One region of the Streptomyces sp. NPDC001933 genome, then DNA from elsewhere that is predicted to be linked to it. Evidence: riboswitches for the same ligand, from Rfam matches in the RefSeq annotation. Region 1 holds a riboswitch; each other region holds the start of a gene.

The links. A riboswitch is a leader RNA that binds a small molecule or an ion and turns the genes downstream of it on or off. The one in region 1 is predicted to bind cobalamin.
Region 2: linked by a shared signal. The riboswitch ahead of ACFYY7_RS02300 (prenyltransferase/squalene oxidase repeat-containing protein) and the one ahead of ACFYY7_RS09500 (ribonucleoside-diphosphate reductase subunit alpha) in region 1 are both predicted to bind cobalamin.
Region 3: linked by a shared signal. The riboswitch ahead of ACFYY7_RS28970 (ABC transporter substrate-binding protein) and the one ahead of ACFYY7_RS09500 (ribonucleoside-diphosphate reductase subunit alpha) in region 1 are both predicted to bind cobalamin.
Region 4: linked by a shared signal. The riboswitch ahead of ACFYY7_RS11100 (ABC transporter substrate-binding protein) and the one ahead of ACFYY7_RS09500 (ribonucleoside-diphosphate reductase subunit alpha) in region 1 are both predicted to bind cobalamin.

What each region holds. Positions count from the first base shown of each region.
Region 1 is NZ_JBIASS010000003.1:374,849-382,311, reverse strand. Features, by position in the region: gene ACFYY7_RS09500 (ribonucleoside-diphosphate reductase subunit alpha) at 1-2,381, opposite strand, end outside; cobalamin riboswitch at 2,523-2,664, opposite strand; gene mctP (monocarboxylate uptake permease MctP) at 2,820-4,454, opposite strand; gene ACFYY7_RS09490 (DUF3311 domain-containing protein) at 4,451-4,705, opposite strand; gene ACFYY7_RS09485 (GntR family transcriptional regulator) at 4,931-5,695, opposite strand; gene ACFYY7_RS09480 (extracellular solute-binding protein) at 5,975-7,258, shown strand; gene ACFYY7_RS09475 (carbohydrate ABC transporter permease) at 7,358-7,463, shown strand, end outside.
Region 2 is NZ_JBIASS010000001.1:522,005-529,467, reverse strand. Features, by position in the region: gene ACFYY7_RS02310 (aldehyde dehydrogenase) at 1-865, opposite strand, end outside; gene ACFYY7_RS02305 (MBL fold metallo-hydrolase) at 1,145-2,185, shown strand; cobalamin riboswitch at 2,437-2,572, shown strand; gene ACFYY7_RS02300 (prenyltransferase/squalene oxidase repeat-containing protein) at 2,682-3,956, shown strand; gene ACFYY7_RS02295 (SCO2322 family protein) at 3,953-4,639, shown strand; gene ACFYY7_RS02290 (energy-coupling factor transporter transmembrane component T) at 4,636-5,805, shown strand; gene ACFYY7_RS02285 (ABC transporter ATP-binding protein) at 5,802-7,463, shown strand, end outside.
Region 3 is NZ_JBIASS010000013.1:172,897-180,359, reverse strand. Features, by position in the region: gene ACFYY7_RS28985 (PRC and DUF2382 domain-containing protein) at 1-213, shown strand, start outside; gene ACFYY7_RS28980 (ABC transporter ATP-binding protein) at 397-1,194, opposite strand; gene ACFYY7_RS28975 (FecCD family ABC transporter permease) at 1,191-2,282, opposite strand; gene ACFYY7_RS28970 (ABC transporter substrate-binding protein) at 2,279-3,346, opposite strand; cobalamin riboswitch at 3,382-3,570, opposite strand; gene ACFYY7_RS28965 (beta-ketoacyl-[acyl-carrier-protein] synthase family protein) at 3,683-4,906, opposite strand; gene ACFYY7_RS28960 (acyl carrier protein) at 4,903-5,181, opposite strand; gene ACFYY7_RS28955 (acyl-CoA dehydrogenase) at 5,442-7,298, opposite strand; gene ACFYY7_RS28950 (beta-ketoacyl-[acyl-carrier-protein] synthase family protein) at 7,313-7,463, opposite strand, start outside.
Region 4 is NZ_JBIASS010000004.1:7,308-14,770, forward strand. Features, by position in the region: gene ACFYY7_RS11095 (FecCD family ABC transporter permease) at 1-306, opposite strand, end outside; gene ACFYY7_RS11100 (ABC transporter substrate-binding protein) at 378-1,358, opposite strand; cobalamin riboswitch at 1,397-1,549, opposite strand; gene ACFYY7_RS11105 (nucleotide pyrophosphohydrolase) at 2,739-3,053, shown strand; partial or broken gene ACFYY7_RS11110 (glycosyltransferase family 2 protein) at 3,151-3,273, shown strand; gene ACFYY7_RS11115 (BTAD domain-containing putative transcriptional regulator) at 3,889-4,605, shown strand; gene ACFYY7_RS11120 (SDR family NAD(P)-dependent oxidoreductase) at 4,682-5,410, opposite strand; gene ACFYY7_RS11125 (class I adenylate-forming enzyme family protein) at 5,511-6,782, opposite strand; gene ACFYY7_RS11130 (MGMT family protein) at 6,925-7,463, opposite strand, start outside.

The sequences.
Region 1 (7,463 bases):
TTTTCGAGGGAGCAGGCGATCGCGTCCGCGTCGGGCGCCGAGGCCTGCTGTACGGGAATGGGGGCGGCGGCCGCCGCCTGGCCGGAGGCGGCACGGGCGATCCGGGTCGCCGGGCGCGAACGCAGGTAGTACGTCGTCTTCAGCCCCTGCTTCCAGGCGTACGCGTACATCGAGGAGAGCTTGCCGATCGTCGGCGTCTCCAGGAACAGGTTCAGCGACTGGCTCTGGTCCAGGAACGGCGTACGGGCCGCCGCCATGTCGATCAGGCCGCGCTGCGGGATCTCCCACGCGGTGCGGTACAGCGCCCGCACCTCCTCGGGGATCCAGGCGAAGCCCTGCACCGAGCCACTGGCCTCGCGCAGCGCCTCACGGGTGCGCGCGTCCCACACCCCGAGCTTCTTCAGCTCGTCCACCAGGTACGCGTTGACCTGAAGGAACTCACCGCTGAGCGTCTCGCGCTTGAAGAGGTTGGAGACCTGCGGCTCGATGCACTCGTAGACGCCCGCGATCGAGGCGATCGTCGCCGTCGGCGCGATGGCGAGCAGCAGCGAGTTGCGCATCCCGCTCTTCGCGACCCGGGCGCGCAGCGCCTCCCACCGCTCGGGCCAGTTCAGCTCGGTGTCGTAGTGGTCGGGGTGCAGCACACCGCGTGCCGCACGCGTCTGCGACCAGGCCGGCAGCGGGCCCGAGCGCTCCGCGAGCTCGCAGGACGACTCGTACGCGGCGAGCATGATCCGCTCGGAGATCTTCGTGGAGAGCGCGCGGGCCTCGGGGGAGTCGAAGGGCATCCGCAGCTTGAAGAAGACGTCCTGGAGACCCATGGCGCCCAGGCCCACCGGGCGCCACTTGGCGTTGGAGCGGCCGGCCTGCTCGGTCGGGTAGAAGTTGATGTCGACGACCCGGTCCAGGAAGGTCACGGCGGTGCGGACGGTGGCGTCCAGCCGCTCCCAGTCGATGCCGCCGTCGGCGACGAACGCGCCGAGGTTGACCGAGCCCAGGTTGCAGACCGCCGTCTCGCCGTCGTCGGTGACTTCGAGGATCTCGGTGCACAGGTTCGACGAGTGGACGACGGTGCCCGGCTCGGCGGTCTGGTTCGCGGTCCGGTTGGAGGCGTCCTTGAACGTCATCCAGCCCTGGCCGGTCTGGGCGAGGGTGCGCATCATCCGGCCGTACAGCTCACGGGCCGGGATCGTCCTGCGGGCCAGGCCCTGGGCCTCGGCGGCCCGGTACGCGGCGTCGAACGCGTCGCCCCACAGGTCGACGAGACCGGGCACGTCGGCGGGCGAGAACAGCGACCAGTCGCCGTCCGCGTCGACCCGGCGCATGAACTCGTCCGGGATCCAGTGCGCCAGGTTGAGGTTGTGCGTACGCCGCTGGTCCTCACCGGTGTTGTCGCGCAGCTCCAGGAACTCCTCGATGTCCGCGTGCCAGGTCTCCAGGTAGACGGCGGCGGCGCCCTTGCGGCGGCCCCCCTGGTTGACCGCGGCGACGGAGGCGTCGAGCGTCTTCAGGAACGGCACGATGCCGTTGGAGTGCCCGTTGGTGCCCCGGATCAGCGAACCGCGGGAGCGGATTCGGGAGTACGACAGACCGATGCCGCCCGCGTGCTTCGAGAGCCGGGCCACCTGGTGGTAGCGGTCGTAGATCGAGTCGAGCTCGTCCAGCGGGGAGTCCAGCAGGTAGCAGGAGGACATCTGCGGGTGCCGGGTGCCGGAGTTGAAGAGCGTGGGGGAGGAGGGCAGGTAGTCGAGCCGGCTCATCAGCCCGTACAGCGCCGCCACTTCGTCCACGGCGCGCTGCGAATCGTCCTCGGCCAGGCCGGCCGCGACGCGCAGCATGAAGTGCTGGGGCGTCTCGACGACCTGGCGGGTGTGCGGGTGGCGCAGCAGATAGCGGCTGTGCAGGGTCCGCAGCCCGAAGTAGCCGAAGCGGTCGTCCGCGCCGTCGGCCAGCGAACGCTCCACCAGCGCGTCGAGGGCGGCCGCGTGCCGGGCGACGAACTCGGCGGTCCGGTCCGCGATCAGGCCCTCGCGGTGGCCGACGGCGACCGAGGCGGAGAAGGAGACCGCGCCCTGGCCGGCCGCCTCGTCCGCGATGGCGAGGGTCAGCAGCCGGGCGGCGAGCCGGGAGTAGGAGGGGTCCTCGGAGATCAGCCCCGCGGCGGCCTCGGTGGCCAGCGACCGCAGCTCGGCCTCGTCGGCACGGGCGCTGCGGCCGCGCAGCGCGGCGGCGGCGACCCGGCCGGGGTCGGTGTCGGGCAGATCGGCGGTCAGTTCGGTCAGGGTCCGCAGCAGTGCGGTTCCCGGTCCGTCCTGTGCGGCGGCCTCGGACTCGGCTGCTGCGGACGCGGCGACTGCCGGATCGGCTGGCGCGATGGTCACGTGGTGCTCTCCCTCGCTCGGCTCGGGGCCGGCGGGGATCGGGGCAGCCCTGCGGGCGCGCAGACCCGGAGCAGGGCAGCACTTCGCACGGCGTCCACCGGCCCAACCGCGAGGCCCGGACGTCTGGGCATCCGGTTCGGTCGAGCCGGATGCGCTGCCGGCAGGTCATCGGACTGACTCGGGGGTGCACAAAAGCGCACTGAATACACCGTTGCGGGACAGTTCCGGATTCGCACCGGATTCCCCTGCGGCGACAGCGAGGACGAGCATACATGTGGGGGCTGCCCGGAGAGGCAGCCCCCACATGTTGTGTCGGTCGGCAAATGCCGGGACCACAGGATGCGTTCTGCGGCCCTTTCGGGCAGACGACGGACGGCCCGTCGCACCCCTTCGGGAAAGGGGCTCGACGGGCCGTTGGCAGGCCGTGGGGCGCGGTCGTCAGTGGCCGCCCGGAGCGCCTGCCGTGGCCGGCGGGAGTTCCGCCTCGACGCCCGGGTCGCCCGCGTCGGCGGTGTAGTCGGCCGGGGACGTCTCGTCGATCCCGGCGGGCGCCTTCACGGCGTTCAGGACGAAGGTGAGCACCACCGTCACCACCACGTTCAGCACGAACGCGGTGAGGCCGATGTAGCCGATCTCGCCGATTCCGGGGATCTCCTTGGACGAGCCGCCGAAGTGCTTCTGCGTCGGCGAGGCGACCCCGTACGCGGCCACCGTCCCGTACACCATGCCGACCGCCCAGCCGGCGAGCAGCGCCCAGCGGTGGAACCAGCGGGTGAACAGGCCGCCGACCAGGGCGGGCATCGTCTGGAGGATCCAGATGCCGCCGAGCAGCTGGAAGTTGATCGCGACCGTCTTGTCCATGGTGAGGACGAAGGCGAGTGCGCCGACCTTGACCAGCAGCGACACCAGCTTGGAGACCTTGGTCTCCTGCTCCGGGGTCGCGTCCGGCTTCAGGAAGTCCTTGTAGATGTTGCGGGTGAACAGGTTGGCCGCGGCGATCGACATGATCGCGGCGGGCACCAGCGCGCCGATGCCGATGGCGGCGAACGCGACGCCCGCGAACCAGTCCGGGAACATGTTCTCGAACAGCTGCGGGATGGCCAGCTGCCCGTTGTCCACCTTGATCCCGGCGGCGATGGCCATGAAGCCGAGCAGCGCCAGCAGACCCAGCATCAGCGAGTACAGCGGCAGGATCGTGGTGTTGCGCCGGATCACGTTGCGGCTGCGGCTGGAGAGCGTCGCCGTGATCGAGTGCGGATACATGAACAGTGCCAGCGCCGAGCCCAGCGCCAGGGTGGCGTAACCCCATTGGCCCGCCTCGCCCGGCGCGAGTCCGGCCACCGGCTTGCCGGCCGCCGCGTTCTTCTGCGAGAACACCTCGTTCGCCTTGGCGAAGATGTCGTCGAAGCCGCCGAGCTTGATCGGGATGTAGATGATCGCCACCGCGATGACCAGGTAGATCAGCCCGTCCTTGACGAAGGCGATCAGCGCGGGTGCCCGCAGCCCGGACGAGTAGGTGTACGCGGCGAGCACCGCGAACGCGATCAGCAGCGGCAGGTCCTTGATGAACCAGTGGGTGTTCTCGCCGCCGCCGACGCCCATCACGTCCAGCACCGCCTGGATGCCGACCAGTTGGAGCGCGATGTACGGCATCGTGGCTAGGATGCCGGTGACGGCGACCGCCAGCGACAGGCCCTTCGAGCCGAACCGCCCGCGGACGAAGTCCGAGGTGGTGACGTAGCCGTGCTTGTGCGAGACCGACCAGAGCCGCGGCAGGAAGGTGAAGATCAGCGGGTACACGAGGATCGTGTACGGCACGGCGAAGAAGCCCGCCGCGCCCGCCGCGTAGATCGCCGCGGGTACGGCGACGAAGGTGTACGCGGTGTACAGGTCGCCGCCGAGCAGGAACCAGGTGACCCAGGTGCCGAAGGAACGCCCGCCCAGGCCCCATTCGTCGAGGCTGGCCTCGTTCTCGGCCTTGCGCCACCGTGCCGCCAGGAAGCCCATGACCGTGACGGCCACGAAGAAGAAGATGAAGACGCCGAGCGCGACGCCGTTCACGCCGTCCTTCATGCCGACGCACCCCCCTTGCGGGCGCGCTGGTCACGCTGCCACAGCTTGTACGCGATCATCGTGAGCGCGGTGGAGATCAGCACCCAGAGCATCTGGTACCAGTAGAAGAACGGAATGCCGATGAAGGTGGGGTCCACCTTCGCGTACGAACTCACCCAGAGCATCGCCACGAACGGCGCGACGAGACAGAGGGCGATGACCACCCGTACCGGTGTGACGGTGGGTGGTTTTCCTTCTGGTTCTGCTGGCATGTGGCGACTCCGTCCCCTCGCTGAGCACCTTGTAATGCGCAGGAAATCTAGGGGAGGCTTCCGGTCACCGTCACCCCCCGTCCGCATTGCGGTCCGGCAACGGTCGGCCGCGTGGGTGTTCGTGCTCGAAATCCGGTCAGATGTACGACAGTTGGTCCGGACCAAGATGCGCGAAAGGCCCCCGCGGAGTGATGCGTTCCGCGGGGGCCGGTCGATGGTGCGGACTCAGTCCGTGGGCCGCTTCAGGCGCGCCACGAACTTGTACCGGTCGCCGCGGTAGACCGAGCGCACCCACTCCACCGGTTCGCCCTGTCCGTCGAGCGAGTGCCGGGAGAGCATCAGCATCGGCAGGCCCACGTCCGTACCGAGCAGCCCGGCCTCGCGCGGGGTGGCCAGCGAGGTCTCGATGGTCTCCTCGGCCTCGGCCAGCCGTACGTCGTACACCTCCGCCAGCGCGGTGTAGAGGGAGGTGTACTTCACCAGCGAACGGCGCAGCGCCGGGAAGCGTTTGGCCGAAAGGTGGGTGGTCTCGATCGCCATCGGCTCGCCGCTGGCGAGCCGCAGCCGCTCGATCCGCAGCACCCGGCCGCCCGCGCTGATGTCGAGCAGCCCCGCCAGGGTGTCGTCGGCCGTCACGTAGCCGATGTCCAGCAGCTGGGAGGTCGGCTCCAGGCCCTGGGCGCGCATGTCCTCGGTGTACGAGGTGAGTTGCAGGGCCTGCGAGACCTTCGGCTTGGCCACGAAGGTGCCCTTGCCCTGGATGCGCTCCAGCCGGCCCTCGACGACCAGCTCCTGGAGCGCCTGGCGCACGGTGGTGCGCGAGGTGTCGAACTCGGCGGCCAGGGTCCGCTCCGGCGGCACGGGGGTGCCCGGCGGCATGGTGTCCGTCATGTCGAGCAGATGTCGCTTCAGCCGGTAGTACTTCGGGACGCGCGCCGTCCGTGTGGCCGCGCCCGTCTCGTTCTCCGTACTGCCCCCGTCGGCACCCATGGTCCGCCCTCCCGGCGCTTGCGTTGCTGCCGTCACCGGCTCCTCCGTCTGTCGCGGCTCACATGGTGGCACGGTCCGGTCACGGCTGGTCGCCCTCCCTTAGGTGTCGGTCCTATAACGGACGCGAGTGCACTTCTTATACACCCTTGACACCCCTAAAGGTCTAGGCCAAGCTCCCCGTACTGGTCTAAACCATTAAAGACCAGGTCCAGCCCCAGCAGTACTCGTCGAATGTCTTCGCGGTGGGCGGGGTTGCAGTATCCCTGAGGAGGGTTTGGCGTGAAGCGCAAGCTCATCGCGGCGATCGGCGTCGCGGGCATGATGATCGGCCTCGCGGCGTGCGGGTCCGACGACGGCGGCGACAGCGGCAAGAAGGCCGGTCCGGACGCGTACAAGGGCCAGACCCTGACGGTGTGGACGATGTCCGGCTCGAACCCGGACGGGTGGACCAAGAAGGTCACCGAGGAGTTCGAGAAGAAGACCAAGGCCAAGCTGAAGATCGAGGTCCAGGACTGGAACGGCATTCAGCAGAAGGTCACCACCGCCCTCTCCGAGTCCAACCCGCCGGACGTCCTGGAGATCGGCAACACCCAGACCCCGGCGTACGCCAAGACCGGCGGCCTCGCCGAGCTCGGTGACCTGAAGAAGGAGATCGGCTCCGCCTGGGCCGACGGCGTCAACCAGCCCTCCGTCTTCGACGGCAAGCAGTACGCCCTGCCGTGGTACGTGGGCAACCGCGTCGTCATGTACAACAAGAAGGTCTTCAAGGACGCCGGTATCACCGAGACGCCGAAGACCCGCGCCGACCTCTTCAAGGCCTTCGAGGCCATCGAGAAGAAGGGCGACGCCGAGCCGATCTACCTGCCCGGCCAGAACTGGTACTTCTTCGACGGCCTGCTCGTCGGCAAGGACGTCTCGCCGGTCAAGAAGGAAGGCGACAAGTACGTCTCCAACCTGGCCGACCCGAAGGTCGCCGAGGCCATGGACGTCTACAAGCAGTACCAGGCCTTCTCCAAGGCCCCCAAGGACAAGGACGAGGCCACCCCGCAGCAGGCCGAGGTCTTCGCCAAGGGCAAGACCGGCGCCGTCATCGCGATGGGCTACGAGGCCGGCACGGCCATCAAGGCCAACCCGAAGATCAAGGACGACATCGGCTTCTTCACCATCCCCGGTGAGACGGCCGACAAGCCCGAGGGCGTCTTCCTCGGCGGCTCCAACCTCGCCGTGGCCGCGGGCAGCAAGAACCAGGACCTGGCCAAGGAGTTCCTGAAGATCGCGCTCTCCGAGCAGAACGACGGCGAGCTCATCAAGGAGGCCGGCTGGTCTCCCAAGAACGACGCCATGCAGAAGTACACCGTCGGCCAGCCCGCCGCCGAGGCCGCCGGTCCGGCCGCCGCCAAGTCCGGTGGCACCACGCCGCTGATCCCGGAGTGGGCACCGGTCGAGAACCCGCCGAACCCGATCAAGACCTACATGACGCTGGTCCTGCAGGGCAAGTCGCCCGCCGAGGCCGCCAAGCAGGTCGAGGGCGAGCTCAACAAGCGCCTCAGCCAGCAGCAGTAGTCGCAGTAGCGCGTCCCGCGCCGGGGCGGCGGGTCCCGACCCGCCGCCCCGGCTGTACGCACCGATCCGTGTAGGGCTTTGTTGGAAGAGATGGCGAGCATGGCAGTGCAGACCGAACCCTCGGATGTGGCCAAGACAGCCGCAGTCCGCGGGCAGGACGGGGAACCACCCGTCGGGCAGCACGGGGGCGGCAAGCGGAAGCTGG
Region 2 (7,463 bases), on a different contig from region 1:
CCACGCACGCCTGGCCGTTGATCATCCAGGCGAAGGGGACGATACCCGCGACGGCGGCGTCCAGATCGGCGTCGGGGAGGATCACGGCGGCGGACTTGCCGCCCAGCTCCAGGGTGACCCGGGTGAGATTGCGGGAGGCGACCTCCATCACCCGGCGGCCGGCGGCCACCGACCCGGTGAACGACACCTTGTCGATGCCGGGGTGCCCGACCAGGTACTCGCTGACCTCGCGGTCGGCCGGGAGGATGGAGAGCACGCCCTCCGGCAGTCCGGCATCGGCGGCGATCTCGGCCAGGATGTAGGCGTCCAGCGGCGATTCGGGCGAGACCTTGAGCACGGCGGAGCAGCCGGCCAGCAGCGCGGGCGCGAGCTTGGCGGCGGCGGTGAACTGCGGAACGTTCCACGGCACCACGGCCGCGACCACCCCGACCGGCTCCCGCCGCACCAGCAGCGGCCCGAGCGCCCCGGCCCGCCGCTCCTCGTACGCGAATTCGCGGGCAACGGTGATCGCCGAGTCCCACACCATCATCGCGGCGAGGGCCTGCACCATGACGCTCGACGTGTACGGCGTACCGTTCTCCGAGCTGATGACCCGGGCGATCTCCTCGTACCGGACGGCGAACGCGTCCTTGATCCTGGTCACCACCGCGATCCGCTCGTCCAGGCTCATCCTGGGCCAGGGCCCCTCGTCGAACGCCCGCCGCCCGGCGGCGACGGCCGCGTCCACGTCCGCCTCACAGGCATGGGGCACCCGGCCGATGACCTGCTCGGTGTGGGGCGAGACGACCTCGATGGTGTCCCGGCCCAGCGGATCGACCAACTCCCCGCCGATGAACAGTTTTCCGTGTTCGACAAGCTCGGTCATGACTGCTGCCTCCCGCGGCGCGGTGCGTTGCCCGAATCGACGTCCGGTCCGGATCGACATCCGACTCGGTATCCGACCGGGTGCCCGACTCAGGATCTGACTCTGTGTCAGAACTGATACCAGTTCCAGTTCCAGGAGTCCACGTCCGTGACAACACCCCGAACCAGATGGTCGACCGGGGCTACTACTGGAACAAGTTCTCGTTACAGTGGGTGCGACGCACCCACACGCGGGCGCGACGGATCGCAGCCGCACGTCGCCGAGAGAGATGGGGACCTCATGACGCAGGTGACCGACCACGGCGGAGGCGTGCACAGCATCAAGGTGCCCATCCCGGACAATCCGCTGGGCCACACCCTCGTGCACGTCCTGGACACCGATCGGGGACCGGTCCTGATCGACACCGGATGGGACGATCCCGAGGCCTGGGACACGCTCTGCGCCGGACTCGCCGCCGTCGGTACGGAGATGGCCGACATCCACGGGGTGGTCATCACCCACCACCACCCCGACCACCACGGGCTCTCCGGGCAGGTGCGTGAGGCCTCCGGGGCCTGGATCGCCATGCACGCGGCTGACGCCGCGCTCGTGCGCCGTGCCCGGGAGTCCGAACCCGGCAGGTGGCTGACGTATCTCGCGGCCAAGCTCACCGCGGTCGGAGCGCCCGAGGAGCATCTCGCGCCGTTGCGGGCCGCCGCGGCCGACGGGGGCCGGATGCGGACGCTGCCGGGGCAGCGGGCCGCGCTCCCGGACCGCGAGATCGTCCCCGGTGAGCTGCTCGATCTGGCGGGGCGCAGGCTGCGGGCGATCTGGACGCCGGGGCACACGCCGGGGCATGTGTGCCTGCACCTGGAGGAGGAGCACCCGGGCAATCTGCCGGGCCGGGGGCGGCTCTTCTCGGGGGATCACCTGCTGCCGGGGATCAGTCCGCACATCGGGCTGTACGAGGACCCGGACGACGCCGCGGTCACCGACCCCCTCGGCGACTACCTCGACTCGCTGGAGCGGATCGGCCGGCTCGGGGCCGCCGAGGTGTTGCCCGCCCACCAGTACGCCTTCACCGATGCGGCGGGGCGGGTACGGGAGCTCCTCGGGCATCACGAGGAGCGGCTGACCGGGCTGCTCGGGCTGCTGGCGGAGCCGCTGACGCCGTGGGAGCTGGCCGAGCGGATGGAGTGGAACCGGCCCTGGGAGCAGATCCCGCACGGCTCCCGGAACATCGCCGTCTCGGAGGCGGAGGCGCATCTGCGGCGGCTGGTGAAACTCGGGCGCGCGGAGGCGGTGCCGGGGGCCGATCCGGTGGCGTACATCGCGGTGTGAGGAGTGGCGGGCCGGTGAGGTGCGTTGCTGCGTGAGCGGTGGCGGGCCGGTGAGGTGCGTTGCTGCGTGAGCGGTGGCGGGCCGGTGGCGTGCGTTGCTGCGTGAGCGGTGGCGGGCCGGTGGCGTGCGGCGCGGTGTGACGGTCGCGTGCCTCTCGGTGCGAGCGCGGCCTGCGGTGCGGAGCGGGACGGTGTGATGTACGTCTCGGTGTGATCAGGGGCGCTCCTCCCGGCCCGGACCCCGCCAGGACCCGCCCGGTACAGTGTGTGGGTCGTCATCATGCCCGTTCAGGGGGAAGCCGGTGCGAATCCGGCACTGACCACGCAGCCGTGAACCGTCTTCGCAGGCGGTGAGTCGGAATGCCCTGTCCGCGGTCGTGACCGGCTCGGACCACCGGATCCCCCGGTGGTCGGCACCGTCGAGGTATACGGAGCCGGAGCCTGGTGCCTGAGCGTGCCTGTGCCCGGTTCACCCCGCAGGAGAGGCCCCGCCCGCCATGACCGTACGTCGCAGCGCAGCAACGCTCGCCGCCACCGCCGCCGTGCTCTGCGCGGCCGCTGCGCCGGTCGCGGTGGCAGCGCCGTCCCCGTCGCCCTCACCGTCCGTCGCGCTGCCTTCCGGGCTGTACGGCACGGCGGACCCCACCTACGACGGCGTGTGGCGGCAGTCGATGGCCTTCCTCGCCCAGCGGCTCGAAGGGGTCACCCCGGCCGCGAAGTCGGTGGACTGGCTGATCTCCCAGCAGTGCGCCGACGGTTCCTACGCCGCGTTCCGGCCCGATGCCGCCAAGCCGTGCGACGCGAAGACCGTGCGGGACACCAATGCCACCGCGGCCGCCACCCAGGCCCTGGTCGAGGTGGGCGGGCACCGCGAGACCGTGAACAACTCGGTGCGCTGGCTGAAGTCCGTGCAGAACGAGGACGGCGGCTGGGGCTACACCGCGGGCGCGCCCAGTGACGCCAACTCGACCTCCCTGGTGATCGGCGCCCTCGCCCGCCAGGGGCAGCGGCTCGCGGACATCACGACGCCCGGCGGCAAGACCCCCTACGACCCGCTGCTCGCGCTCGCGATCCCGTGCGGCGGGAAGGACGGCGGTGCCTTCGCGTACCAGGCCGACAAGAAGGGCGGGCTCGCCGCCAACGCGGACGCCACCGCGGCCGCCGTGCTCGGCACGATGGGCAAGGCGATGGCGGTCGGGAACAACGCCGCGGGCAAGGCGCCCAGTTGCCGGCCCGGTTCCGGGCTCACGCCCGAGCAGGCCGCCCAGAACGGCGCGCACTACCTCACCGGTGCCCTCGCCGGCAGCGGCCACCTGAACCAGGCGCCTATGCCCGGCGCCACCGACACCACCCCGCAGCCCGACTTCGGCAACACCGCGGACGCGGTCGTCGCGCTCTCCGCGGCAGGCCACCAGGACAAGGCGGCCGGGGCCATCTCCTGGCTGAAGAAGAACTCCGCGGACTGGGCCGCCCGGAGCGGCCCCGCCGCCTACGCCCAGCTGATCCTCGCCGCCCACGCGACCGGCAACAACGCCCGGGACTTCGGCGGCGTCGACCTGGTCGCCCGGCTGAACGCGGCCGGTCCCGAGCCCGCCGCCGTGGTGACGCCCGACCCGTCCGCCGACACCGGGTACGAGCCCACGGAGAAGGACCAGGTCCACAGCGGCGACGACGTGATCGGGGGCGTGTGGTGGTACATCGGCATCGGCCTCGTCCTCGCCGCGATCGCGTTCTTCCTGATCAGCGGTCGCCGGAAGAACAGGCAGCCGTGAGGCGCGCGGGACGGACCACCGCGCTGCTGGTGGTCCTGGGCGCCGTCCTGGCCGTGCTCGGCGCGGGACCGGCCCAGGCGGCCGGCTACCGGTACTGGTCGTTCTGGGAGAGCTCCGGCTCCGACTGGACGTACGCCACCCAGGGCCCGTCCCTGGTCCGGCCGGACGACGGGGCGGTGCAGGGCTTCCGGTTCTCGGTCAGCGAGGACTCCCAGGACTCGGCGAAGCCGCGCCGCGCCCCCGACTTCGCGAAGATCTGCGCGGACACCCCGGCGAAGGACGGCACCAAGCGAATAGCGCTCGTCATCGACCCGGGCACGGCCACGGACGCCCCGGCCGGTGAGACGCCGCCCGCGCCGCGTACCGCGTGTGCCCGGGTCGCCCCGGACGCGAGCGCCGCGGAGGCGCTCGCCTCGGTGGCGAAGCCGCTGCGCTACAGCAGCGACGCGATGCTCTGCGCCATCACCGGCTACCCGGGCTCCGGCTGCGGCGAACAGGTCTCCGGCGACGGGCAGGGCGCGCCTGCCGGATCGGCGTCCGCCTCGGCCACACCGGCCGGGTCCGCCGCGTCCTCCGGCTCCGGCGGCTCCTCCGGCCCGTCCGCCGGGGTGCTCGTCGGTGTCGGTGCCGTGCTTCTGCTCGGCATCGCCGCGGTCGTGCAGTCCCGCCGCCGCCGCGGATGACCGCCCAGGCCGGCTCCGCCGTCCTGGCGCGCCGTCGTCCGCTGCGCGCCCCCGAGGCGACCCGGAGCAACGCCCTGCCCGCCGGGGCGTGGTGGCTCTGGGCGCTCGGCCTCGCCACCGCCGCGTCCCGGACCACCAATCCGCTGCTGCTCGGGCTGCTGATCGCGGTGGCCGGCTATGTGGTCGCCGCGCGCCGTACGGACGCGCCGTGGGCCCGTTCGTACGGGGCGTTCATCCGGATCGGGCTGTTCGTCGTCGGTGTGCGGCTGGTCTTCTCCGTCTTCCTCGGTTCGCCGATCCCCGGTACGCACACGGTGTTCACGCTCCCCGAAGTGCCGCTGCCCGACTGGGCGAAGGGGGTCAGGATCGGCGGCCGGGTCACCGCCGAGCAGCTGCTCTTCGCGCTGTACGACGGGGCGAAGCTGGCCACGCTGCTGATCTGCGTCGGGGCGGCGAACTCGCTCGCCAACCCGGCCCGGCTGCTGAAGTCGCTGCCCGGCGCACTGTACGAGGCGGGGGTCGCCGTCGTCGTCGCGATGACGTTCGCGCCGAACATGGTCGCCGATGTGATGCGGCTGCGCACCGCACGGCGGCTGCGGGGCCGTGCGACCGGCGGCATCAAGGCGGTCCTCCAGATCGGACTGCCGGTCCTGGAGGGCGCGTTGGAGCGGTCGGTCGCGGTGGCCGCGTCGATGGACGCGCGCGGCTACGGGCGCACCGCCCAGGTCCCGCCCGCCGTCCGCCGCACCACGAACGTCCTCACGCTCGGCGGGCTGCTCGGGGTGTGCGCCGGTACGTACGGGCTGCTGGCCGCGCAGGGCGCGGTGTACGGGCTGCCGGTGCTGATCGCCGGGCTCGCCGCCGCCATGGCCGGGCTGCGGCTCGGCGGGGCCCGCTCGGTCCGTACCCGCTACCGGCCCGACCGGTGGGGCGCGCGGGCCTGGCTGGTCGCGGGTTCGGGTGTCGCGGTGGCGGTGGCGATGATCTGGGCGGGCGTCGTCGACGAGGCGGCGCTGCACCCCGGGGTCGTCCCGCTGGTCGCGCCGGTGCTTCCGCTGTGGCCCGCGGCGGCGGTGCTGATCGGGCTGCTGCCCGCGGTGGTGGCGCCGATGCCGCCGCCGGTGGGCGCGCCGGTGGGCGCGGCGAATTCCAAGGAGATCCAGTGATCCGGTTCGAGCAGGTCTCGGTGCGGTACGAGGGGACGGAGCGCCCCACCCTGTCCGGGGTCGACCTGACCGTGCCCGAGGGCGAGCTGGTGCTGCTCGTCGGCCCGTCCGGGGTCGGCAAGTCGACGCTGCTGGGTGCCGTTTCGGGTCTGGTGCCGCACTTCACCGGCGGCACGATGAGCGGCCGGGTCACGGTCGACGGGCGTGACACCCGTACCCACAAACCGCGCGAACTCGCCGACCTGGTCGGCACGGTGGGCCAGGACCCGCTCTCCCACTTCGTCACCGACACGGTCGAGGACGAGCTGGCGTACGGCATGGAGTCGCTGGGCCTGGCCCCCGACGTGATGCGGCGGCGGGTCGAGGAGACCCTGGACCTGCTGGGGCTCGCCGGGCTGCGCGACCGGCCGATCGCCACGCTCTCCGGCGGTCAGCAGCAGCGGGTCGCGATCGGTTCCGTCCTCACCCCGCACCCGAAGGTCCTGGTCCTCGACGAGCCGACGTCCGCCCTGGACCCGGCGGCGGCCGAGGAGGTCCTCGCCGTGCTGCAACGGCTGGTGCACGACCTGGGTACGACGGTCCTGATGGCGGAGCACCGGCTGGAGCGGGTGGTGCAGTACGCGGACCGGGTCGTCCTGCTGCCGTCGCCGGGCGCCGCCCCGGTCGTGGGCGAGCCCGCGGACGTCATGGCCGTCTCCCCGGTCCGCCCGCCGGTCGTCGCGCTGGGCCGGCTGGCGGGGTGGGAGCCGCTGCCGCTCTCGGTCCGCGATGCCCGGCGCCGGGCGGCGGACCTGCGCGAACGGCTGGCGCCGGTGCGTCCGCCCGCCCCGGGGCCGGTGGCCGCTCCCGCCCCGGTGCCGCTGAGCCCCTCCCCCGTGCGGCGCGGTGGGCTGGCCCGGCTGCTGGGGCGCGGCGCGCGGACGGCGGATATACCCGAGCCGGTCGCCGACGTCACGGCCCGGGTCGAACGGCTCGGCGTACGGCGCGGGCGCGTCGAGGCGCTGCGCCGGGTGACGCTCACCGTCGCCCCCGGCGAGACCGTCGCCCTGATGGGCCGCAACGGCGCGGGCAAGTCCACCCTGCTGGCCACCCTCGTCGGCATGGTCGGGCCCACCACCGGCACCGTCCTCGTCGGCGGCCGGGCCCCGCACCGCACCCAGCCGCGCGAGATGGTGCGCCGGGTCGGGCTCGTACCGCAGGAACCGCGCGATCTGCTGTACGCGGACACCGTCGCCGCCGAGTGCGCCTCGGCGGACAGCGACGCGGGCGCCGCCCCCGGCAGCTGCCGGGCCCTGGTCTCCGAGCTGCTGCCCGGCGTACCGGACGACACCCATCCCCGCGATCTCTCCGAGGGCCAGCGGCTCGCGCTCGCCCTGGCCGTCGTGCTCACCGCGCGGCCCCCGCTGCTGCTGCTGGACGAACCAACCCGTGGCCTGGACTACGCGGCGAAGGCCCGGCTGGTCGGGGTGCTCCGGGGCCTCGCGGCCGACGGCCACGCGATCGTGCTGGCCACGCACGATGTGGAGCTCGCGGCGGAACTGGCGCACCGGGTGGTGATCCTCGCCGACGGGGAGGTCGTCGCGGACGGGGAGACCCGGCAGGTGGTGGTCTCGTCCCCGGCGTTCGCCCCGCAGACCGCGAAGATCCTCGCCCCGCAG
Region 3 (7,463 bases), on a different contig from region 1:
GAGCAGGACGTCGAGGTAACCCTGCACGCGGAACGTCCGACCACACGCAAGGAGACCGTGCCCGTCGAGCGGGTGCGGATGGAGACCAAGAAGGTGACCGAGCAGAAGGAGGTCTCCGCCGAACTCCGCAAGGAGCAGATCGACTACGCGGACGGCTCCGACATCGGCGGCAAGGACACGGGCGGCGAATTCGGCCGGGGGCGCCGCCGCTGACCCCGTACCGCACACCGCGGTGAACGGCCGCACCCGGACAGCTCTCAGGGCGGACCCGCGCAGTGCCGGGGTCCGCCCGACCGCGTTCGAGGCAGCCGCCCGCTCTCGTGGCACCCGACCGCTCTTCAGGCACCCAACGGCTTTCGTGGCACCCGATCGCTCCCGTGGTGCCCGCGCCGGACGCTACGTCCCCGCAGGCCGCCCCGGCAGGAAGCGCACCGAGGGCCGTCCGTCCGGGCCTTCCGGCGTGACGCGGGCGGCGACCCGGTACACGTCGGCGATCAGCTCCTCGGTGATCACTTCCGTGGGGGTACCGGCGGCCACCACCCGCCCCTGCTTCAGTACCGCGATCCGGTCGCAGAACATCGCGGCCAGGTTGAGGTCGTGCAGCGCGATCACACCGGTCAGCGGCAGCGAGGCGATCAACGCGAGGAGTTCCAGCTGGTGCTGGATGTCGAGGTGGTTCGTCGGCTCGTCGAGCAGCAGCTCGCGCGGCTGCTGGGCCAGCGCACGCGCGATCTGGACGCGCTGGCGCTCGCCCCCGGACAGGGTGTGCCAGGACTGGTCGGCGCGGTTGGCCAGGCCGGTCCGCGCGAGTGCTTCGCGTACCGCCTCGTCGTCCGCCCGGTCCGGCGCCGACCAGGCCCTGCGGTGCGGGATGCGCCCGAGCCGTACCACGTCGAGCACGCTCAGCTCGACCTGGGTGACGGCATGCTGGTCGACCACCGCGACCCGCCGGGCGACGGTGCGGCGGCCGATATCGGCGAGCCGCAGTCCGTCGAGGGTGACCATGCCGGTCTCCGGGGCGAGGACTCCCGCCAGCACGCGCAGCAGGGTCGACTTGCCGGAACCGTTCGGTCCGATCAGCCCCACCGTGGCGCCCGGCTGCGGGGCGAGGTCGACCCCGTCGAGTATGAGGCGGCCGCCTGCCGCCCGGCTGACCCGTTCGGCACGCAGCCCGGCGGCCGCCGCGTCCGTCATGTGGTCCGCCGGGTGCGGTACAGGACCAGGACGAACGCGGGCACACCGATCAGCGCGGTGACCACGCCCACGGGCACCTCCTGCGGGTCGAGGACCGTCCTGGCGAGGGTGTCGACCCAGACCAGGAACACGGCCCCGGCCAGCGCCGTGACCGGCAGCAGCCGCCGGTGCCCGGAACCGGCGAGGGCACGGGCGGCGTGCGGCAGTACCAGACCGACGAAACCGATGGCGCCGGCCGAGCTGACGAGTGCGGCGGTCAGCAGCGCGGTCGTGCACAGCAGCACGATCCGGGTACGCGCGACATGGACGCCGAGCGTGGCGGCGGCGTCCTGCCCGAACGCGAAGGCGTCGAGCGTACGGGCATGGCCCAGGCAGATCAGCAGGGTCACGGCGAGAACGGCGGCGCAGACCCACACATCGGTCCAGCCGACCCCGCTGAGCGAGCCGAGCAGCCAGAACAGCACCCCGCGGGTCTGCTCGGCGTCGGCGGCGGTCATCACGACGAAGGAGGTGAGCGCGGAGAACAACTGCATGGCCGCGACACCGGAGAGCACCACCCGGTCGGTGGTGCCGCCCAGGGTGTGGCTGAGCAGCAGCACGAGGGCGAACGAGCCGAGCGCCCCGACGAACGCGCCGGCCGAGATCGACACCGCTCCCCCGCCGACACCGAGGACGACGACCACGACCGCGCCGGTGGACGCGCCGGAGGAGACACCGAGGACGAACGGGTCGGCGAGCGGGTTGCGCAGCAGCGACTGCATGACGGTGCCGCACACCGCGAGCCCGGCGCCGCACACCGCGGCCAGCAGGGTGCGCGGCATGCGCAGGTTCCAGATGATGCCGTCCCGGATCGGGGAGAGCTGTGACCGCCCCCAGCCGAGGTGGGCGGCGACCGCGGACCAGACGTCGGCCACCGAGATGCGGGCGGGTCCGATGGTGACGGCGACCGCGACGGAGCCGACGAGCAACGCGATGCCGCCGGCCCACAGGGCCCCGCCGCGCAGCCGCCGTACGCGACTCGTGGTGCGCGCCGACGCGGTGGGGGCCGCCGGAGCGGCCACCGCCGTGCCGGGTTCGGTCGGCGTCACCCCGCGAGCCCGAACCGGCGCAGCCCGGCGGCGACGCGTTCGACGCCCTCGACCGTGCGGATGGACGGGTTCATGGACTGGCCGCTGAGCAGGACGTACCGCTTGTGCCTGACGGCGTCCATGTTCTTCGTGACGGGGTTGGACTCCAGGAACTCGATCTTCTTCGCGGCGCTCTCGGCGGTCTGGGCCCTGCGGGTCAGGTCGCCGATGACCAGGACGTCGGGGTTGCGGTCGGCGACGGTCTCCCAGCTGATCTGGGGCCATTCCTCGTGGGTGTCGTCGAAGACGTTCTTCGCGCCGAGCGCTTCGGTGATGACGCCGGGTGCTCCGCAGCAGCCGGCCAGGTACGGGGCCTTGGAGTCGGAGAACCAGTACAGGAGGGTGGTGCCGGAGGCGTCGATGCCCTCGGTCGCCTTCTTCACCCGGTCCCGCAGCCGCGCCACGAGCGCGTCGCCGCGCTCCGGTACGCCGAACACCCGGGCCAGGTCGTGCACTTCGCCGTAGACGCTCTCCATGGTGAGCGGCGCGGTACGGGCTCCGTCGCCGCCGCCGCTGTTGTCCTTGCCGGTGCAGTCGGCGGGCGAGACATAGGTGGGCACGCCGAGCGATTCGAACTGTTCGCGGGGGGCGACGCCGCCCTTGGCGAGGGTCGATGCGAACGAGGCGCTGACGAAGTCGGGTTCCCGGTCGAGGACCTTCTCCGAGGACGGCCGGTTGTCCGAGATCCTGGGTACCTGGGCGTTGGCCTTCTCCAGGCCCTTCATCACCGGGTCGGTCCAGGTGGCGGTGGCGGCCATCCTGTCGGCGAGACCGAGGGAGAGCAGAATCTCGGCCGATCCCTGGTCCACCGGTACGGCGCGGCGCGGCGCGGCCTCGACGGTGACGGTGCGTCCGCAGTTCTTCAGCGTCACCGGATATCCGTCCGCGGGGCCCGGTTTCGCGCCGGGTTCACCGGCTCCGCCTCCGCAGGCGGTCAGCAGGACGAGTCCCGCCGAGAACAGGGCGATGGTGCGGACGGAGCTGGCTATGGACGTCACGGAGTCCCTCTGCGTCTCTGGGCCCATGCGCGGAGCCCGTTGTACGGAGTCCCGCGGTCCGGCACCGGACCGCGGATGCCAGCAGGTCTTCGGACTCGGGTTCTTTCGGACGGGGCGCCTTCCCGGGCACCCGAGGGTGGTCCCAGTGGCCGTGGCCCCGCCCGTCCCCCTCACCGCTGCGCGTCAGTTCCGGATTCGCACCGGATTCCCTGACCCCTACGTGGAGTTTGACTGGCCCCGGCAAGCTATCACGTGCCTCTGTGCAGGTCACGGGCGGTTGTGCGGCTCACGGGCAGTGGTGGCCGGTGGTACGCCGGGCCGTCTTCCCGTCGCACCACCTGCCTGCTGCCTGCGGAACGGTCCTCAGGGACGCTGAAGGGCGATGACGGCGTTGTGGCCGCCGAATCCGAAGGAATGGCTGACGGCGCGCCTGATGGGCCGCCGCAGAGGTTGCTTGGTGACGCAGTCGATGTCGAACTCGGGCGCCGGGGCGTCCAGGTTGGCGATCGGAGGTACGACTCCGCGCTGGAGCGTGAGGACGGTCAGTCCGGCCTCGATCGCTCCGGCCGCCCCCATGCAGTGCCCCAGTACGCCCTTGGGTGCGGTGACGGGTGGCCGGTGCGGGTAGACCCGGGCGATGAGGGCGGCCTCGACGGCGTCGTTGACCGGGGTGGCCGTGCCGTGCGCGTTGACGTGCTCGACGTCCTCGGCCGCCCAGCCCGCGTCGCGCAGTGCGGCCTCCACCGCTGCCTGGGCGACCCTGCCGGAGGGGCGCGGGCTGATGGGGTGGTGGGCGTCGGTGGTGGCGCCGGTGCCTGCGAGCAGCGCCCGTGGGGCCGCGTCCCGGGCCCGCGCGTCGTCCGTCCGTTCCAGCACCATGACGGCCGCGCCCTCGCCCATGACCAGGCCGGCCCGGTCGGCGGCGAAGGGCCGGCACAGTCCGGCCGGGTCGCCGTCCCGCCGGGCCCCGGCTCCGGACCTGGCGAACGCGGCCATGGCGGCCGGGTAGACGATCGACTCGGTGGCTCCGGCGATCGCGATGTCGCACTGCCCGGTGACCAGCAGGTCGCGGGCGACGGACAGCGCGGTGGCGCCGGACGAGCAGGCGGTGCACGGCGCCATGCTGGGGCCGGTGGCCCGCAGCTGGATCGCGATCTCGGCGGCGGGCATGTTCGGGATGGTGAGCAGGATGCCCGACGGCGAGGTGGCCCCGGCGCCGAGCCGGTCGAGCACGACGGCCTGCTCGGTCAGCGAGGCGGAACCGCCGCTGCTGGTGCCGACGACCACCGCGACCCGGCTGCCCTCCCACCGGGCCGGGTCGAGCCCGGCGTCGGCGACCGCCTCCCGGGCGGCGAGCACGGCGAGTTTCACGTACTTCCCCATGCGGAAGGACGCCCGGCCGCCGATCGCGGCGTCCAGGTCGATGCCGTCGACCATGCAGGCGAAGTCGATCGCGCAGCCTTCGAGTTCGGCGACGGTACGGGCCGGTGACACTCCCGCGCACACACCCTGCCAGGTGGATTCCGTGTCGTTGCCGACCGGGGTGATCATGCCCAGGCCGGTGACGGCGACGGCCGGCCTGTTCATCGGGCGTTGCTCATCGCTGCCCCGCCGCCCACCCGCGCGCCGCTGCCGTCCGCCGCGTCGATGAACCGTGTGATGTCGGCCAGCGTGGCGTTCTTGGGGAACTGGTCGAAGTCCCGGTCGCCGCCGGCCGTCTCCCTGATGAGGACGGCGAACTCGGCGACGGCGAGGGAGTCCATCTCCAGGCTGTCCATCGTGGAGCCCGGGTGGATCTCCGCTGCGGGGACTTTGAAGGTGTGTGTCAGAACCTCGGTGATCTTGGGGTGAATCGCGCTCATCAGCTTTCTCTCCATCATTCGGTCCGGCTGTCGGGGCCGGCGGTGAAACCGCCCCGACGCCGAATCAACTAGGAGGAATGCCTCCAGTTACGCCTTGTGCCGAACCGATTCGCCACCGACCTCCCCGCGCTCCCCGCACCACCGGGCCAGGACGGACGCCGTACCCCAGAAAGCCAGCAGGACAACGCGTACCCCGAGGACCCCGGCCGCCTCTCTGATCCGACGACTCCGCACAGCTGTTCCCTTCATCGTCATGGTCCTCACCGCTCGTCCCGAGCCGCTTCCAGGCCCCCGCCGTTCTGCCAGAAAGCTCCCGGATCGTCGTAGGCGTCCACGTAGTCGGCTCCGGCGATCGGCCAGTCGGCGAGCAGTTGTGGCGGCAGCGCGAAGGACTCGACGAGTTCGGGCAGATGGGCGGCGACCGTGGTGATGAGCTCCTCCACCCTGTCCGGCAGGCGGTTGACCTGGTCGGCGGTCAGCAGCCCCGTGGCCAGCAGATCACCGGCGTTGCGGGCGATCCGGTCCAGCGCGAAGAGCCGCTGCAGCTCGCCGAGCCGGTCTCGGGCGGGTCCCTCGGGCAGCGCGGCCACCGCCTCCGCGTACGCCTCGGCCGCCTGCCGCTGGGCGTGTGCCTCGACGCCGCGCAGCGCGGGCCCGGACGCCGCGTTCCACCGCGCCAGCGGGTCGCCGTGCGGTGCGAGGCCGATCCGCTCCCGGGCCCGGCCGAACCAGATCCGCTCCAGCTCCGCGAGCAGCCCGCCGAGGAACCCGGGGTCGTCGAGATCACCGGGGCCGCCGCCGGAGGAAGAGCCGGGACCGGCCGGTGCGGCGGCGAAGAGCATTTCCGCCGCCGCCTTGGCGTGGATGGCCAGATTGTCGCCCTCGGCGGTGATGGCGCCCTCCACCCCGGTGAGGAGTTCACTCATGCCGTTGTGCTCCAGGAGTGCCTGGGCACCGCAGCGTTCCCGGGATTCCACGATCACGGACCTGGCCTGCCAGGTGATCCATCCCTTGGCGACGGCGACCAGCCGCTCGGCCTCCTCCCTTCGCTCGCCGCGTTCCCAGCGGTCCAGGGCCCTGCGGTGCAGCAGGCTCATCGCGAAGACGGTGGCCATGGCCGAGGCGAGCGGTCCGTGGTGACTGCGGTGGGCGATCACCGGCACCCGGTTCGAGCCCCGGGGGCCCGAGATGTACCGGTGGCCGCCGTAGCGGACGGCGACGGCGAGCGTCGCGCGCGCACAGCCGACAGCGCAGGCCGTCATCGAGATCTTGCCGGAGGTGACCCGCCCGATCGACGCGAGGAAGCGGCGCCTGCGGTTGTCGAGGGCGCTGCTGAACTCCCCGTCCGCACCGATCCGTCCGTGGTCCCCGTCGAGCAGCGCGGCACGGCCCACGAAGACCCGGTCGAAGGAGGTCAGGCAGTGGTCCACCGGGCTGCCCGTGCGGGTGGGGAGCGTGCGGACGCGTACCCCGGGCAGGGCCTGTTCGGCGTCGGTGAGATGCACGAGGAAGAGGAAGACCCCGTGGTCGGCGCCGTCGACGAGCAGGCGGGCGGCCACCAGCCCGGTCTTGGGACCGCCGGCCGGGCTGGTGTTGGGCATGAATTTCTGCGCACCGGCGTGCGGTGTGCGCAGCACGAAGCCGTCGCGCTCGCGGTCGTACTCGGCCGTGGTCTCGACGGCCGCGGCATCGTTGCCGTGTGCCACCTCCGTACAGAGGAAGGTGCCGATGCGCCGAAGCCGCAGGAAGTCCGACAGGTCGCGGTGGCCGTCGCCCCCGTGGTCGAGGAGGCTGCCGAGAAAGAGGTTGTAGTGGATGCCCGCCACCGTGGTGAGTGCCGGGTCCACCGGGCCGAGCCATTCGTGCAGCGCCGCGAGGGCGCGGGGGTCGGCGGCCAGCCGGGCGCCGCTGTCCAGGCAGTCGTTGAGGACGCGCAGCCGCTCGTACACGAGAGCCAGGCGCTCCTCGGCGGTTCGGCGGTCCGGGCGGCGGAAGGGCTCGGTGCTGATCAGCCGCTGCCAGAAGCCGTGCTCCCGGCGGAAGTTGCCGCCGAGGAGCACACCGGTGAGGAGCTCCGTGGATCGTTGTGCGGAGGGGCTGTCGATCGTTGCGGTCATGGAAAATAAAACGATCAAGCAACGGCGAGGACACCCGGGTCCGTCCGTGACGGGCCGTCCGCGTCGGCGCGCTGGAAGGCGAGTACGACATTGTGTCCGCCGAAGCCGAAGGAGTGGCTCAGCGCCCGCTCGACCGGCTGGATCCGGGGTTCCTTGACCACGCAG
Region 4 (7,463 bases), on a different contig from region 1:
GGCCACCCCGGCGCCGACCCCCAGCACGACTACCACGGCGGCGCCCGCCGACGCCCCGGACGAGGCGCCCAGCAGAAACGGATCGGCCAACGGGTTGCGCACCAACGCCTGGAGCACCGCGCCCGACAGCGCCAGACCGGCACCGACGACGGCCCCGAGCAGCACCCTGGGCAGCCGTACTTCCCACACGATCGTCGGGAACGCACCGGAGCGTTCACCGCCCAGGACCGTACTCAATACCTCGCCCGGCGGAATCCGTACCGGGCCGAGCACCAGACCGGCCACCGCCGCCGCGAGCAGCAGCATCGTGAGGGCGCCGATCACGACGGGAGTCGAGCGGAGGACGGACTTCGGGCCGGGGCGGGCGGACCCCGCGCTCACGGAGTGCCGGGGTGCAGCTGCCCGGCCAGGTCCTGTACAGCGTCGGCGACCCGGACACCGAGCACGGCCGAGGACAGCGGGAGTACCGCGAACTTCTCGTTCTTGATCGCCGGCACGTCCGCGAGTGCCGGGTCGTTCAGCAGCCGCTTCTTCTTGGCCTCGACCGTGGTGCCTCCGTAGTCGTAGATCACGACCACTTCGGGCCTGCGCTTGATGACCTGTTCCCAGGACACGTCGCCGAAGGTGGCGTCGAGGTCCCCGAAGACGTTCCGGCCCCCGGCGAGCCGGACGATCTCGTTGCCGATGCCCTTGCCGCCCGCCGTGAACGCGGAGTTGTTGCCGGAGTCGTACACGAACACCGAGGGATGTGCGGAGCCCTTGAGCTCCGTTTCGACCGTCGTGATCTTCTGCCGTTCCTTGGCGATCAGCTTCTTGCCACGCTCCGGTACACCGAAGGTCCTGGCGACTTCGGTGATCTCGGTGGCGAGCTGATCGATGCCGACTTTGCCCCTGGCACAGTTCTCGATGTTCAGCCGGGTGTTGATGCCGTCCTTCTGGAGCCCCGCCCGGTCCTGGCCCTTGGCCTTGTCGAAGGCGCTGCTGTACCCGCCGTAGACGAAGTCGGGGTTGGCGCCGAGCAGCACCTCCTTGGAGGGGTACTCCTTCGCGAGCACCTTGGTCCTGTCGTACGCGGACCGGTACTCCGGCAGGATGCTGTCGTCCAGGTAGGCGGTCCCGGCCAGCCGGTCCTGGAGCCCAAGGGCCAGCATGATCTCGGTGACGTGCTGGTTCATGGTGACGACCCGCTCCGGCGGGGCGTCGAAGGTCGTCTTCGTACCGCAATTGGTGACGGTGTAGGGGAAACCGTCGGCGACCGGTGCGGCCTCTGCCTTGGCTTCGCCGCCGGTGCCGCAGCCGGTGAGAGGCAGCAGAAGCAGGGGTATGAGCGCGAGGGGTACACGGCGTATCGGGGGCATGACCGAGCCTTTCCGGGGGATGTCCTCGTCCCCTGGGTCGTACGAGAAGGCGGCGCGGTCAGTATCTGGCTTCCGGGCTGTTGCAGCCCGGTCACAGTGGCGGGACCGTACCGGATTCACACCGGTTTCCTGACACGCGTCGCCCGAGTTTTCGGAACTCATTCTGTCAGACCGCGTATTCCGCAGGTCATGCCCCTTGTGCTGTCGGCCTTGGGCGGACCCGGACGCCGACATGCGCGACGACGACCGGCGCTGCGGACAGGTTCCGCCCGGACCAGCAGGCTCGCCCGCCCCTGAAGGGCGCCATCCTTAGCTACTGGACGTGGGACAGACACGGCTCGCCACGGAAAGTTCGTCGAGGCCCGGCCGGTTCTGGACATCGAGCACGTGGGTGCAGGGGTTTTCGGGCCGTTGCCGTGAGGCCCGGACACCGCCGCTGGAGGACTGAGAGGTACCGCTCTACGGGTTTCTGGACGACTGCTTCCCCGCAGACGCAGAAGAGGACAGTGGTCGCGCCATCGCCCGCAGCGGTTGTTGTCTGTCGGCAGAAGCGGCTCCAGACGTCGCCACTCCGCCTCTGCCAGATCTCCCCGACCAGTCATACGAGAGCCAACGAATCAGTGGGCGGCATGGGGGCGCGGTCAGCATCTGCGATGCCACCACGCCAACTCCGGGTCTGCCACCGGCTCGTGATGCGTTCGCCCGAGGAGCACCACGTCCAGGCGCTCCACCTGCACCCGGAGTTCGCCGGCGGCCCTCGGCGGAAGCATGAACAGAGCATCTTGCAGCTTGTCCCGGGCCCACCCCTCGCCGCAACACGGGCAGGTGAACTCGGCCTCCCATTGCCTCCACCGGCGCTTGGTGCCGTGGACGCGCAAGGACCACACGCTCAACGCCACTGCCACGATGCCCGGAGACAATCGTTCCCGTTCGAGCATGCGGACGGCGGCATTCGCCGCTCCCGACAGACCTGGGACATCGCGATACCGCACCCAGGGTCTTCCCCAGCCGCGTTCCCGCGACCGAAGTGAAGCTGGTGTACTACGCGGCACGGCCCCTTCGGATGCAAGTCATGGATGGCATCCTCCCACAGCCCAAGATCGACCGGACAGAACCTGGACGTCCGTGATCGCGAGCTGGGGCGAATTCGCCCCGTTATCAGCATTGCGGGTGTTGGTCAGCTTTCGACTTCGGTTTTGTCGCCGCCCCAGAGGGTGTGGAAGGCGCCATCGCGGTCGGGCAGTGCGAGCGCCGGCGGCGCGCCACGCTGCCGCGGTGGGCTGTCATGGTGTCGGCTCATGGGCAAGACATCCTCGCTATGGGCTACTTCCTGGAGGATTCGATGGACGTTCGTTTGGACAGCTGGAAGAGCGCGCGCTGGTGGTGAAGCGGATCTATGACGAGCGGAATCGGCTGGTGGGCCGGGAGTGGACGCGGGAAGAGTTCATGCTCGGGTTCGTCGGAGATGTTGGTGATCTTGCAAAACTTGCCGCCGCGGCGGAGGGCGCACGGCGGATCCCGGGCTGGCGGCCGGCTCTTGAGTATGAACTGTCCGACTGCTTGTGGTCGGTGCTGGTCTTGGCCCACCTGCACGACGTGGATCTGGCGGCTGCGTTCTTCAGAACGATGTCCGAATTGGAGGAGCACGTGGCGGTGAGCATTGAGCGGGCACGTTCGGCCGAGGGGACGGCATGACCTGAGCCGCGACTCGCGTGTGGGCCGCTATCCGCTGGTGTTTCGGGGGCCGAGGACGAGCGGCTGGTTTCCGCCGAACTTTCCCGACCGGTAGGTGCACGAGGAGACCGATTTCGCCTGGCGCGCACTGGATGCCGGCTGGGACATCGAGTACCGGGCCGACATGGTGCTCCGGCACCCCCGGACGTCCCCGGCCCGGCATGCGGCCGGGTGGCGTGTCGGGGGTGCCGGTGCCCGGGGAGGCGCGTGCGGGAGATGTCTGAGGCATCTGCCGACCTAAGGGCTGTCCCGTAATCCCTGGTGGGCGTGCGACGACAGCCACGCCACCTCGCCGCGTTGTCGGAACGCCCGAATACATCCAGTATTCGGGCGTCCCTCCGCCTTGCGATGCACCGCGTCTGACGCCGCACGCTGATCCACCAGGGATTACGGGACAGCCCTTAGGGAACCGGCCCGGGTTGGCGTGCGCTTTCCGGCCCCGGGTAGAGGTGTCCCGGTCAGGGGGAAGGGGTGTCGGGATTCGGACGGCGGAAATCCCTTCGCCGCATCGTGAGCGGAATGCCGCAACACTGCTGAACACCTGACGGTTGCATGACGGGGATGAAAAGTGGGGTAAAGAATAGCGATCATTTTTGGCGATGTAAGGCTTGATTCTGTCGTATCTTGACAGGGGGTGTGGTCGGAGTACGGTAACTCGGTGGCCACTGCACACGTGGACGCTCGGCGTGTTTCATTATTTCTCATGTTTCTACAGGAAAAGTCAGCCTGAAGGAATTGTGAAGTGTTGATGAATATAGGAGTGCTAGGTCCTCTGTGTGTCTCTCTCGATGACACGGTGAACCAGGTGGAGCTGGCGCCGAAACCCCGCACCGTGTTCGCCGTCTTGCTGGCCAATGCCGGTCGGGTCGTCCCCGTCTCGTCCCTGGTGCGCGAGGTCTGGGAGGATGATCCACCCGTGAGCGCGCTGCGCAATATTCAGACCTACATCTTCCAGTCCCGCAAAGTGCTCCAGCGATTCACCGGCCTGTCTGCGCGGGCGGTGGCACGTGAGTTGCTGATGACCAGGCCGGGCGGATACGTGTTCAGCGACAGATTGGCGCAGTTCGACTACGGCGCCTACCGGAGCCTGGTCGTCGACGGCCGCGGGGTGATCCGGCAGGGGAACGACGCGGAAGGGCTGACCATCCTCAGTCGTGCACTCGACATCTGGCGCGGCCCCGCCTTCGTGGACGTGACGACGAGGGCCGCGCTGGAGGCGCAGCGGCGTGAACTGGAGGAGTCGAAACTCGGGGTGATCGAGGATCTCTCCGACGTCAAGATCAGGATGGGGATGTACCACGAGGCCATCGCCGATCTCGCCGTTCCGGTTTTCGAGCATCCGCTGCACGAAGGACTGCATTGCCAGTACATGCGCGCCCTCAGCATGTCGGGGGACCGGGTCCGCGCGCTCGATGTGTTCGGCAGGCTGCGCCTGAATCTCGTCTCGGATCTGGGGATCGAACCGGGTACTCCGGTTCAGAAATTGCAGTACACAATTCTCAATTCCGGCTAGGGCCCTACCGGAAGAGGGCGCCAGGAGGGGTTTCTCGGGAACCGCTTGAGAATGCGGCGGAAATGTGTACTCCGGTTCACACGGCACCGTATCCGCCGTCGACCGGGAGAATGGCGCCCGTGGTGTAGGCGGCCAGCGGTTCCGCGAAGTTGGCGATCCACCAGGCGACCTCCTCGGCGCTCCCCAGCCGGGCCAGCGGGAGCAGCTCCTGCAACCGGTGGATGGTGGTCACGGCCCGGTCGTCCAGCGCGTTGTTCTCCAGGATCGGTGTCTCGACGGGACCGGGCGCCACGGATACGACCCGGATTCCGAGGTCGGCGAGTTCGCCCGCCCACGTTCGGGTGAGGAAGTCGAGGCCGGCCTTGGCCGCGCCGTACAGCGACAGCCCCGGCCATCCGCGCTGCCCGAAGGACGCACTGACGTTGACCACGGTCCCGCGCGACCGGGTCAGCGGCGCCATAGCGGCCTGGGTGAGCAGCAGCGGCGCGCGCAGGTTGACGGCCATGAAGCGGTCGAAGTCGTCGGCGCAGATCGTCCCCAGCGGTGTCTGCCGCAGGCTTCCCGCGCTGTGCACCAGGACATCGATACCGCCGAACGTCTCCAGCGCGGCTTCGATGATGGCGGTGGGCGACGCCCTTCCCGCGACGTCGGCGCTCAGCGGCACGATGGAGGACCTGTCCCGGGCCGTGGCGACCAGCTTCTCCCGGGTCCGGCCGACGGCCAGGACATTGGCGCCGCGGTCGGCGAAGGCGTGTGCGGTCGCCCGCCCGATGCCGCTGCCAGCCCCGGTGACGACCGCTGTCATCCCAGTCAGGGTGTGGGTCAACGCGACGTCTCCTTGTGAGAGGTGAACGAATCCTGCTACCTGGAAGAACACCTGCCGCGCCATTCGGTTGCATCGCCCGCTACCTGCCACCTGCCACCCGCGACCCGCCGCTTCTCGGCCAGCCGGCGGGTGCCCCGCTGCGGGTGAGCGAGCGGGACGCCGTCCGGTCCGAGAGCAGGACGTGGTCGATGCCGCGCGTCAACTGGTGCCGGTCGGCCAGCGGATCGATGCGGTCCAGGATGCGCAGCGCACCGCTGGACGGATCGCGGATCGCCCGGTCCCGGGTGCAGAACCAGCCCGGTCCGTCCGGATTGCCGTCGGGCAGGAACCGGGCGGGCGTCTGCTCCGGCCCCAGGTACGGGGTGCCGGCCATGCGGACCTGGAGTTCACCTTCGACGATCCTGATCCGTACCCCCGGAGCGACCATGCCCACCGACCCTGGGGCGAACCAGCCGGTGGGGTCGGCGGCGACGATGCCGGTCTCCGTGGTGCCGTACGCCTGGCCGATGCGTACCCCGAAGCGTTCGGCGAACCGGGCGTGGACCCGTCCGTCCATCCGGTCGCCACCGGAGACGGCATGCCGCAGTGCGGGCAGCCGCACTGAGTGTTCCCCCCGCACCAGGGCGGCGAAGTGGTCCGGGCGGCCCAGCACGGTGTCCACGCCGGCCCTGATCGCGGTCCGCAGCAGTGCGGGCCGCGAGGCCCGTGTCGGGAAGACGCTGACCGCCCCGACGTCCATGTTGTGCAGGACGCCGCCGACGAGGTTGAAGGAGTGGGCGACGGGGCCCAGCAGCATGACGTTCGAACCCGCGCCCGGCATGCCGTCCATCCGCCGGAAGGCGTCGAGTTCGGCGAGCAGCGACTGCGGGGTGCGGGCGACCGCCTTGGCGAAGCCGGTGCTGCCGGAGGTGAAGTGGATGAGGCAGTGGCCGGTCACCGCCCGCTGGCCGCCGCGCAGTTTGCGGACGAGGAGTTCGGCCTCGTCGTGGAAGGTTCGGTACCGGGGGCCGCCGTTGCCGAAGGCGACGTAGAACTGCGGCCGGCAGTGGTCCAGGAGCCGCTCCAGCTCCCTGCCGCGGATCTCCGGGCCCATGAGCAGTACCTGGGCCCCCTGCGACCACAGCGCGAGGACCGACCACAGCTGGGTGAAGCTCTGCGCGCCCTGGATCGCCACGGTGGCTCCTGGCCGCACACCGTACGCCTCGAAGAGCCGCCGCAGAGAGGTGACCTGCACACGCAGCCGTTCGTAGGTCACCTCGGAGTCGGCCCGCGCCCACACCGCGTCGGCGGGATGACGGGCCAGCAGTCCGGAGCCCCACCAGCGGGGCTCGTCGTCGAGTTTGTCGCGCATGTCGGATGTCCCTCCCGTGCGTCGTGCCGGGGCGGTGAGCGACCGCGCACCGCACACAACGGAACACCAGTGCGCCGGGAAGGGTTGCCCCCGCGTCGTTCGTCCTACCGGACAGCGCGTCGTGCGCCGTACCGGACAGTCCTCAGACGGAGACCGGCCGGCAGCTTCGGCAGGCGCGGTAACCGGCGCCCCTGGCCTCGGCGGCGGTGCGGAAGGGCCGCTGGTGGGGAGGGGTGATCCGGCGGGCGTGGGCACAGGTCGGATGGCAGTAGATGTAGGTGGTGTCGCTGCCGAGCAGGACGCCGCCTCGCCGGAACAGCTCCGCCAGCCGCAGCATGTCGATCCCCTCCGCGGATCGCAGCGCCCTGCCGGTGGCAGGGGTGTACGCGCTGTCGCACGGGGTGCCGTCCTCGTAGGTGACCCGGTGGCAGGGGATCAGCAGTGTCAGCGGGTTCCGCGCCAGAGTCCCGGTGACGAAGCCGTTGACGCCCGGCACGTCCACCACGTCCGCCTCCCGCGCGATCCAGCTGACCGGCCGCAACTGGCCCTTCGGCACGGTCCTGACGGCCTCCAGCACGGCGCGCTCATGGGCGTCGAGGCCGGTGAGGTCGACGGGCAGCGACTTGGCGCGTCCGGTCCGCAGGGCGGGGCGCAGCCCGGGGAAGGGCATGGTGGAGCGGA